One region of the Enterobacter sp. TMH.L2 genome, then DNA from elsewhere that is predicted to be linked to it. Evidence: predicted binding sites of a transcription regulator. Region 1 holds the regulator's gene; each other region holds the start of a gene.
What was found. The regulator CRP, encoded in region 1, controls carbon source genes, mostly activating them, when cyclic AMP is high. The targets are predictions, from matches to a motif close to ATGTGANNNNNNTCACAT.
Positions count from the first base shown of each region.

Region 2: ACREYP_RS07085 (mannitol dehydrogenase family protein) is a predicted target of CRP. The motif match lies at 1,691-1,708, and genes of this name have one in related genera.
Region 3: hpt (hypoxanthine phosphoribosyltransferase) is a predicted target of CRP. The motif match lies at 1,311-1,328, and genes of this name have one in related genera.

Region 1 is NZ_CP193791.1:227,169-230,447, forward strand. Features, by position in the region: gene ACREYP_RS01035 (YccS/YhfK family putative transporter) at 1-1,413, opposite strand, end outside; gene crp (cAMP-activated global transcriptional regulator CRP) at 1,476-2,108, opposite strand; gene ACREYP_RS01045 (OsmC family protein) at 2,421-2,825, shown strand; gene ACREYP_RS01050 (phosphoribulokinase) at 2,862-3,279, opposite strand, start outside.
Region 2 is NZ_CP193791.1:1,479,105-1,482,383, forward strand. Features, by position in the region: gene ACREYP_RS07085 (mannitol dehydrogenase family protein) at 133-1,599, opposite strand; gene yeiP (elongation factor P-like protein YeiP) at 1,791-2,363, opposite strand; gene ACREYP_RS07095 (DUF2534 family protein) at 2,528-2,788, opposite strand; gene ACREYP_RS07100 (TonB-copper family protein) at 2,849-3,279, opposite strand, start outside.
Region 3 is NZ_CP193791.1:3,857,903-3,861,181, forward strand. Features, by position in the region: gene can (carbonate dehydratase) at 1-580, shown strand, start outside; gene hpt (hypoxanthine phosphoribosyltransferase) at 647-1,183, opposite strand; gene ACREYP_RS18515 (glucose/quinate/shikimate family membrane-bound PQQ-dependent dehydrogenase) at 1,365-3,279, shown strand, end outside.

The DNA of each region.
Region 1 (3,279 bases):
ATATACCGCCGTGACGGTGAAGCCAATGGTGGCCCAACCGTAGCTTTTGCGGATAAACAGGTAACTCACCAGCGTAATCATTAACATCGCCAGCAGGGTGTAGCTGTCCGGGACGTGGAAGTGCAGGGTGATACCCGCGATACACAGCCCTGCCATGGTACCTGCCGCCCTGTGAACAATGCGCACCCGCGTTGCACCGTAGCCGTTTTGCGTCACGAACATCACCGTCATTAGGATCCAATACGGCTTTGGCAGGTGTAAGAAGGAGCCCAGCAGGCTGGCAATGGTCAGCATCACACCTAAGCGCGCGGAGCTGCGCAAAGCGGAGGATTTAAACGAGAGATAGCTTTTCAGGGCCGGGAAAAACGGTAAACGGCGTTCCCTGTCCTCCATTAAATCCCTCACGTACAGCGGCCGCTGGGTTTTCAGTACCCGGGCAATGCGGCTGAAGTGGTAATGGCAGAACTGCCCCACTGGATTGTCCGGATTCTGGCGGGCGATTTTTTCCAGGGCGTCGATCTGCTTATCCATGGTAAAGCGCGTTGGATAGCGGTGGTAAAGAATATCGTCTGCCAGCACGCGCAGGCGCGCGGCGATGGTTTGAGCATTCCAGCGGATCACGGCTTCCGCATGGCTTTGCTCGACCAGTTTTTGCACCTCTTCAGGCTGATGCAGGCTAACCGAAATGTGTTCCTGCAGATCCAGCGCAACCTGGAAAGCGCGTAACAGACGCTTGTAGCCGTTTTGCTGGTTGGCCGATAGCATATGCAGCTGCTGGTAGCAGGTAGTGATCAGGTCGACGGCTTTTTGCTGGCGGGCCAGCAGCGGCGGCAGCGCTTTTTCCGGGTCGGTATGCTGGGTCAGCAGGCTGTACTTTGCTTCGCAGTAATCTGCCAACTGGCGGTACAGCAGGCTGAGCGACTCCCTGAGCGGTTGTTCACGCCATAGCCGGAACCAGAACCAGTTGAAGGCGCCGTACCAGATGGTGCCGAAGATATAGAGCACCATGGGCTTCCAGATCGGCATATTCCCGGCCATGCTGAGCGTAAAAATAGCGGCGATCAGCGATGCGGGCAGCAGGCGGGCGTGAAGTGAGCTGATTTCTGCCGTCACACCGAGCAGCAGAGCCATGACGATCAATATCGCCGGCAGCGGGATGTGGGTGTAAAGCAGCAGAAGCTGCAGGATAAGGCTGCTGAGAGCGAACAGACTGCCGCCGATGATCAATCGTTTGAAGAAGCGCTTGTGCGGCGTGTCCAGCCCGGCAATGTTGCAGCAGGCGGGAACTAACGAGAAGAGAAGGCCGTTTTGCAGGCTGCCAAGCAGCAGGCCGACAGCCACGGGAAGACACAGCACCAGCGTTTGCCGCAGCGCGTAGTTAACTTCTGGGTGGTAAATTAATCTCTTCCACATAGCCTGAATTGTAGAGACAAAAAAGGCGTGTTACCGAAGCGACACGCCTTTATAAGGGCTAATTAACGGGTGCCGTAAACGACAATCGTTTTACCGTGGGCGGAAATGAGGTTCTGATCTTCCAGCATTTTCAGAATACGGCCAACGGTTTCGCGGGAGCAGCCCACGATCTGACCGATTTCCTGGCGGGTGATTTTGATTTGCATCCCGTCCGGGTGGGTCATGGCATCCGGCTGTTTAGCCAGGTTCAGCAGCGTCTGAGCAATGCGGCCGGTCACGTCGAGGAAGGCGAGGTTGCCAACTTTCTCAGAAGTTACCTGCAGGCGGCGCGCCATCTGGGAAGAAAGACGCATCAGGATGTCCGGGTTGACCTGAATCAGCTGACGGAATTTTTTATAGGAAATTTCAGCTACTTCACAGGCTGACTTGGCGCGAACCCAGGCGCTACGCTCCTGGCCTTCTTCGAACAAACCTAATTCACCAATGAAATCACCCTGATTCAGATAAGAAAGGATCATCTCCTTGCCTTCTTCATCTTTAATCAGAACAGCTACGGAGCCTTTGACGATGTAGTACAGCGTCTCCGCCTTTTCACCCTGGTGAATCAGCGTGCTCTTCGACGGATACTTATGAATGTGGCAATGAGACAAGAACCATTCGAGAGTCGGGTCTGTTTGCGGTTTGCCAAGCACCATGCGCGGTTATCCTCTGTTATAAACTGGCTACCAAAGACAAGACGCGGAACCTCTTGTCTGGCGTTGCAATCGTGAAATTTTCCCAAGCCCTGGGAGCTGGCGGGCAGGTTAACCCTGCGGCCTGTAATTAGTCGTTTCCTCTGCTTACGGCATAAACGTCTCTGTATCGCAGCAGCATCCGGATTGTTTTAGCATAGCTTTTGGTTAGTGTCTTGTATTGTCTCGTTTCAGCATGACCTGGATCGCCTTACGTTGCCAGTTTTCACGTAGACGCGTAATCTGAAAGAAATTTTTATTACGGGAGTAGGTAAAATGCAGGCACGTGTTAAATGGGTGGAAGGCATGACCTTCCTCGGCGAATCCGCTTCTGGCCACCAAATTCTGATGGACGGGGACTCCGGGGATAAAGCGCCAAGCCCGATGGAAATGCTGCTGATGGCCGCGGGCGGTTGTAGCTCAATTGACGTGGTGTCGATTCTGCAAAAAGGCCGCCATGATGTGACGGATTGTGAGGTGAAACTGACTTCCGAACGTCGTGAAGAAGCACCTCGTCTGTTCACCCGCATTCATTTGCATTTTGTTGTGACCGGGAAAGAGCTGAAAGAAAGTGCGGTTGCCCGCGCCGTTGAGCTGACCGCAGAGAAATATTGCTCGGTGACGTTGATGCTGGAGAAAGCCGCAGAGATTAGCCACAGCTACGAAATTATTGAAACCTAAGTAGAAAAGGGCGGTATACAGACCGCCCTTACGCCATCAGGCAATTTTCCTGCCTTCTGCCAGCCGCTGCACCAGCGGGGCCATGATCAGCTCCATCGCCAGCCCCATTTTCCCGCCCGGTACCACCAATGTATTGATGTGGGAGATAAACGACCCCTGCAACATTGCCAGCAGATAAGGGAAGTCGATGTCGTCCAGCCCACGGAAGTGAATGACCACGAAGCTTTCGTCCAGCGACGGAATGGCTCGCGCGGCAAACGGGTTAGAGGTGTCTACCGTCGGAACGCGCTGGAAGTTGATATGGGTACGTGAGAACTGCGGCGTAATGAAGTTGATGTAATCGTCCATGGAGCGCACTACGGAATCCATCACCGCTTCCCGTGAATGGCCGCGTTCGCTGGTATCGCGCACCAGTTTCTGAATCCATTCCAGGTTAACGATGGGCACCACGCCT
Region 2 (3,279 bases), 1.3 Mb from region 1:
CTGCCTGCAAACCACGTCAATCTATCAGTGATTATTCATTATTTACGCTGACTATCCTGACGACAACCCGGAGAAAAGAGAAGCCTTAACGCGGCTTACCGCACGGTAAGACCACGTTAAGCGCATTGATTGTTAACTTAAGCGCAAGTTTTCGACCGCGCCGCGTGCGCCCAGGCGGATGAGTTGCTGCCAGGCTTGCCGCACGTTTTCGACAAATTTTTCGTTTTTGGGCAGGTCATCACCAAAAATTTCGTTCAGGCTGAGGAGGGCGCTGACGCGTTCGTTTTCGCCGCTGTCGCTCACCAGCATCTGGATTTTGCCCTGGAGCGGATCGCGAACGTCAATCGCATGGCCCTGTTCGTCGAGGCCGCTAACGTAGCGCATCCAGCCTGCGATCCCGAGCGCCAGGCATGGCCAACTGCTCCCGTTTGCCAGATGCCAGCGCACGCTTTCCAGCCAGCGCTGAGGAAGCTTCTGACTGCCGTCCATGGCGATTTGCCAGGTTCGGTGCTTCAGCGCCGGATTTGCGAACCGCTCGAGCAGGCTGGCGGCGTACTGATTCAGGTCGATGCCCCGAATGTTCAGCGTCACCGCCTGCTCCTGCAGCATCAGGTGCTTTGCTGCACGGGCAAAATGTTCGTCAGCCATACAATCATTAATATGCGGATAATCGGCGAGGTAGCCGAGATAAGCCATAAATGAGTGGCTGCCGTTGAGCATCCGCAGCTTCATCTGCTCGTAGGGCACCACATCGTCAACCATTTCCACCCCGACGGCTTCCCATTCCGGGCGTCCGGCGACGAAATTATCTTCGACGACCCACTGAATAAACGGCTCGGCGGCAATGGCGCAGGGGTCTTGTACGCCCAGTATTTCCGCAATTTCCTGCAGCGATTCCTCCGTGGCCGCCGGAACAATGCGGTCGACCATGGTGCTGGGGAAGGTGACTTCTTTGGCAATCCATTCTGTCAGCCCGGCGCTTCGACTCGCGGCCATACCCAGCACGGCCTGGCGAACCAGGTGCCCGTTATCAGGAATGTTATCGCAGGATAAGACCGTAAACGGGCTTAGCCCACGCTCACGGCGACGGCTTAACGCCTCCACAAGTATTCCTGGTACGGAATGCGGAGACTCCGGCGACGCCAGATCGTGAATAATCCGCTCATTGGTGGAATCAAGTTTTCCGCTGGCGGGATCGATGCAGTAGCCTTTTTCGGTCACGGTCAGGGAGACAATGGCGACCTGCGGTTCACAAAACTTCTCTATGATGGCTTCCATGCCATCCAGCCTCGCATTCAGGCATTCTTTCACGGCACCGATGACCCGCGCCTGGTTTCCCGCCGCCCCTTTTTCCAGCACCGTGAAAAGATGATCCTGTTGCCTGAGATCGTGCATCAGCTTATCGCCGTTAAACAGGCTGATCTCACAGATCCCCCAGTCGCCGCCCAGTTTGTTGAGCACCCGATCGGTGAGCAGGGCCTGATGCGCACGGTGGAAAGCGCCAAACCCAAAATGCACGATACGGGTTTTCAGCGCGCGGCGGTCATAGTTTGGCCGTTGAACGGTATCCGGAAGTGAAGCAGTGGCAAGGGTATCCATAGAGTCGCATCCTGTGTAGGGAGGTGGAAATCTATGCAGTGTAAAGCTGTATGACAGGAAATAAAATTGGTCTGTTTAGTTAATCACTTTTGTGTGATGTAGGTCTGATAATAAAGCAGGATGATGTAATTGGTATAATAACTTTGGTTGTGAGAACAAAAAAAACGCTCCCGAAGGAGCGTCATTTATTATTAGTCTGCGCGGCCCATAGAGCGTTTTTCTGCGATATGAATGCGGATTTTTTCCCCGGCAACCATGTATTCCGGCACCTGAATCACCAGGCCGGTGGACAGCGTTGCTGGCTTGGTACGGGAGCTGGCGGAAGCGCCTTTGATGCCCGGAGCCGTTTCGATGATTTCCAGATCCACGGTCTGCGGCAGCTCCAGCGCCAGCAGCTGGCCGTCCCAGGTCAGCACCTGCATGTCCGGCATACCGCCTTCGGGAATGAACTGCAGCTCTTCTTCGATCTGGTCTTTGGTGAAGATGTACGGCGTGTAATCTTCTTTATCCATGAACACATATTCGTTGCCGTCGATATAGGAGAAGTCAACGAAGCGGCGGGTCAGGGTGATAGTGTCAACGATATCATCACCTTTGAAGCGCTCTTCCACTTTCTGCCCGGTGCGAACATCGGAGAAACGCATCTTGTACAGGGTTGCTGCGCCGCGTGCGCTGGGAGCCTGGATATCAATGTCTTTAACAATCAGCAGCTTGCCGTTGTAATTGAGTACCATGCCTTTTTTGATTTCGTTAGCTCTTGCCATCGGTGTTTCCTGTCAAAAATTGAGATGCGAAAATATTGCGTCAAAGTACTCGTGAGGCGCGTTTCAGGCAAGTGGATTTAATAAAGAAGCACAAAAGTAAGGGGCTTAAGGCAAGCGTGCCGACAACATCCTGCTTTGCCGACACGCCGGTGGCTTAACGCGCCTTAGCCGCGGCCATCCTTAGGCGCTAAGAAATAGAAAGCAAATGGCAGCGAACATAGAATAGTGAACATGATCGTGTAGATAGTGACCCACGCGCCCTGCATGATAAACATGTCCAGCGTCCACTGTTCCATTGGCCAGTTGTACTGCTCTTCCACGCCTTCAAAGGTCACCTTCGAAATAAGCGACACGACAATAGTGAAAACGATGGCAACCGCGATAAGGAACTTTTTACCTTCCGGCGTACGAAGTTTTGCAAGCATATCAGCCTCCTGGCTGGGAAATGATTAAGCGTAATGGCCCCGACAACCGGGGCCAGGTAATTAAAACGTGACGTTCACTTTGCCCCAGACCGTCCGGCCTGGTTCATTGACCGGGGTATTGGACGAATAGCCAAAGCTGCTGTTGCCCGCCAGGTTCAAGTGTTCGCTGTAGGTTTTGTTCAACAGATTATCGACCCCTGCGCTGAGCTTGATGGCTTTGCTTAGACGGTAAGCCGCGTTGGCGGAAAAAATCGCAAAGCTGCTGCTTTTATCGAAGTCTTTCCCGACCACGTTACCCTCATTCAGCGCCACGCGATGCTGGCCGCTGACCAGCCGCAGCAGGCCGGTGCTGCTCCAGTCTCCTCGCTCCCAGGTCAGGCCGAAGCGTGTTTCCAGCGGGGCTATTTGCGGCAGCGGCTGATGGTCACTGGTGTTTTGCCCCCAGGCATACGCCAGGCTTGCGTCCGCTTTCCATGCGTCGGTCAGCGCGT
Region 3 (3,279 bases), 1.2 Mb from region 1:
ACCTCGCTTTCTCTGGATTGGCTGCTCCGACAGCCGTGTTCCCGCCGAACGACTTACCGGCCTGGAGCCAGGCGAACTCTTTGTTCACCGTAACGTGGCAAACCTCGTTGTTCATACCGATCTGAATTGCCTTTCCGTTGTGCAGTACGCTGTAGACGTCCTTGAAGTTGAGCACATTATTATCTGCGGTCACTACGGCTGCGGCGGCGTTCAGGCTGCGGTAGAAAACCCGGAGCTGGGCCTAATTAACAACTGGCTGCTGCACATTCGCGACCTGTGGTTCAAGCATAGTTCGCTCTTAGGGGAACTGGCACCGGAACAGCGGATGGACACGCTCTGCGAATTGAACGTCATGGAGCAGGTATACAACATCGGCCATTCCACCATCATGCAGTCTGCCTGGAAACGCGGCCAGAAAGTCACGGTTCACGGCTGGGTCTACGGTATTCACGACGGGCGCCTGCGCGACCTTGAAGTGACGGCCACCAGCCGCGAGTCACTCGAGCAGGGCTACCGCAGCGGCATAGCCAACCTGAAGAATACCCACCATAGCCACCGGAATCGCGCAGCTTCGCAATAATTCCGTGAAATGTGGATAGCAAAAAGGGCCTTTTAAGGCCCTTTTTTGTTAGCTTACGACGATTGATTACTCGTCCAGCATCACCACTTTGCCAACGAACGGCAGGTGGCGATAGCGCTGGGCATAGTCGATGCCGTAGCCAACGACGAATTCGTCTGGGATAGAGAAGCCAACGTATTCAACGTTAACATTCACTTCGCGGCGCGTCGGCTTGTCCAGTAGCGTACAAATGGCCAGAGATTTGGGTTCACGCAGGCTCAGGATCTCGCGCACTTTACTCAGGGTGTTGCCGGAGTCGATGATATCTTCCACGATCAGCACATCTTTCCCACGGATATCTTCGTCCAGATCTTTCAGGATCTTCACGTCGCGAGTGGTGGACATGCCGCTGCCGTAGCTTGAAGCGGTCATAAAATCGACTTCATGGGAAACCTGAACTTCACGGCACAGATCCGCCATAAACATAAATGAACCACGCAGTAGACCCACCAGCACCATGTCACTGCCGCTGTCGCGATAGTGTTCGGTGATTTGACGACCCAGTTCAGCGACACGGGCTTTGATCTCCGCTTCCGGGATCATCACTTCAACAGTATGTTTCATATCTCTAACCATATGATTTAAAAACAAATCATTTAATGCTGGTTCACCTGCAGCCAACACAAAATAGTGAGGCGTGGAGTATACCAGCAAATCGCCTTCACATCCCCACTTCAAAAAAAAGCCATAAATGTGACAACCATCACACTTGTTAATAACTATAATTAAATGCTATCAAAACTTTATGAGTGTGATAATTGTGAAAATAAATAAAACCGGATCGCAACTATTTGTGACCCTCTCGGCCCTCTTTGCTGTACTTTGCGGGCTCTATTTACTCTTTGGCGGGATATGGTTAGTGGCTATAGGCGGGTCGTGGTATTACCCGATCGCCGGCCTGGTGATGCTCGGCGTCGCCTGGCTGCTGTGGAAGAGCAAAGCCTCCGCGCTTTGGCTCTACGCGGCCCTGCTGCTGTGTACGATGGCCTGGGGCGTCTGGGAAGTCGGCTTCGACTTCTGGGCGCTGACGCCGCGCTGCGACGTGCTGGTGTTCTTCGGCGTCTGGCTTCTGCTGCCGTTTGTGTATCGCCGCCTGGTGATTCCAGCAAGCGGCGCGGCAGCATCGCTGGTGGTTTCCCTGCTGATTACCGCCGTTGTGCTGGTCTGGGCGGGCTTTAACGACCCGCAAGAGATCAACGGCACGCTGAATCTGGATAATGCCGCAGCTACCGCTGAGTCTTCCATTCCTGATGCCGACTGGCCAGCTTATGGCCGCAATCAGGAAGGGCAGCGTTTCTCTCCGCTCAAGCAGATCACCACGCAGAACGTGGGCCAGTTGAAGGAAGCCTGGCGTTTCCAGACCGGCGACGTGAAGCGTGCTACCGACCCGGGTGAAATCACCAACGAAGTCACCCCGATCAAAATCCGCGATATGCTTTACCTGTGTACCGCCCACCAGCAGCTGTTCGCACTGGATGCCTCCACCGGGAAAGAAAAGTGGAAATTTGACCCTCAGTTAAATACCGACCCTTCGTTCCAGCACGTGACCTGCCGTGGCGTTTCTTACCACGAAGCCACCGCGGATAACGCCCCTGCGGATGTAGTGGCCGACTGTCCTCGCCGCATCCTTCTGCCGGTGAACGATGGCCGCCTGTTCGCGCTCAACGCCGATACCGGCAAGCTGTGTGAGAGCTTTGCAAACAAAGGTATTCTGAACCTGCAGACCAACCAGCCGGTGACTACGCCAGGTATGTACGAGCCGACTTCACCGCCTATCGTGACCGACAAGGTGATTGTGATTGCCGGGGCAGTGACCGACAACTTCTCTACCCGTGAGCCTTCCGGCGTTATCCGTGGTTTTGACGTTAATACCGGTAAACTGCTGTGGGCGTTTGACCCTGGCGCGAAAGATCCAAACGCTATCCCGGATGACGAGCATCATTACACGCTGAACTCGCCGAACTCGTGGGCTCCGGCGGCATATGATGCAAAACTGGATCTGGTTTACCTGCCGATGGGCGTGACCACGCCAGACATCTGGGGCGGCAACCGCACGCCTGAGCAGGAACGCTACGCCAGCAGCATCGTGGCGCTGAATGCCACCACCGGTAAGCTGGCCTGGTCCTATCAGACCGTCCACCACGACCTGTGGGATATGGACATGCCTGCCCAGCCAACGCTGGCGGATATCACCGACAAAAACGGCAACAAAGTGCCGGTGGTGTACGCTCCGGCTAAAACTGGCAACATTTTTGTTCTGGACCGCCGCGACGGTAAATTAGTGGTGCCAGCCCCGGAGCAGCCTGTTCCGCAGGGTGCCGCCAAAGGCGACCATGTTTCCCCTACCCAACCATTCTCCGAGCTGACCTTCCGTCCGAAGAAAGATCTGAGCGGGGCGGATATGTGGGGCGCGACCATGTTCGATCAGTTGGTCTGCCGCGTGATGTTCCACAGCATGCGCTATGAAGGCATCTTTACCCCGCCTTCCGAAAAGGGGACGCTGGTGTTCCCGGGCAACCTGGGCATGTTCGAGTGGGGCGGGATCTCCGTTGACCCAAATAATCAGGTCGCGATGACCAACCCAATGGCGCTGCCGTTCGTGTCTAAGCTGATTCCACGCGGGCCGGGTAACCCAATGGAACCACCAAAAGATGCGAAAG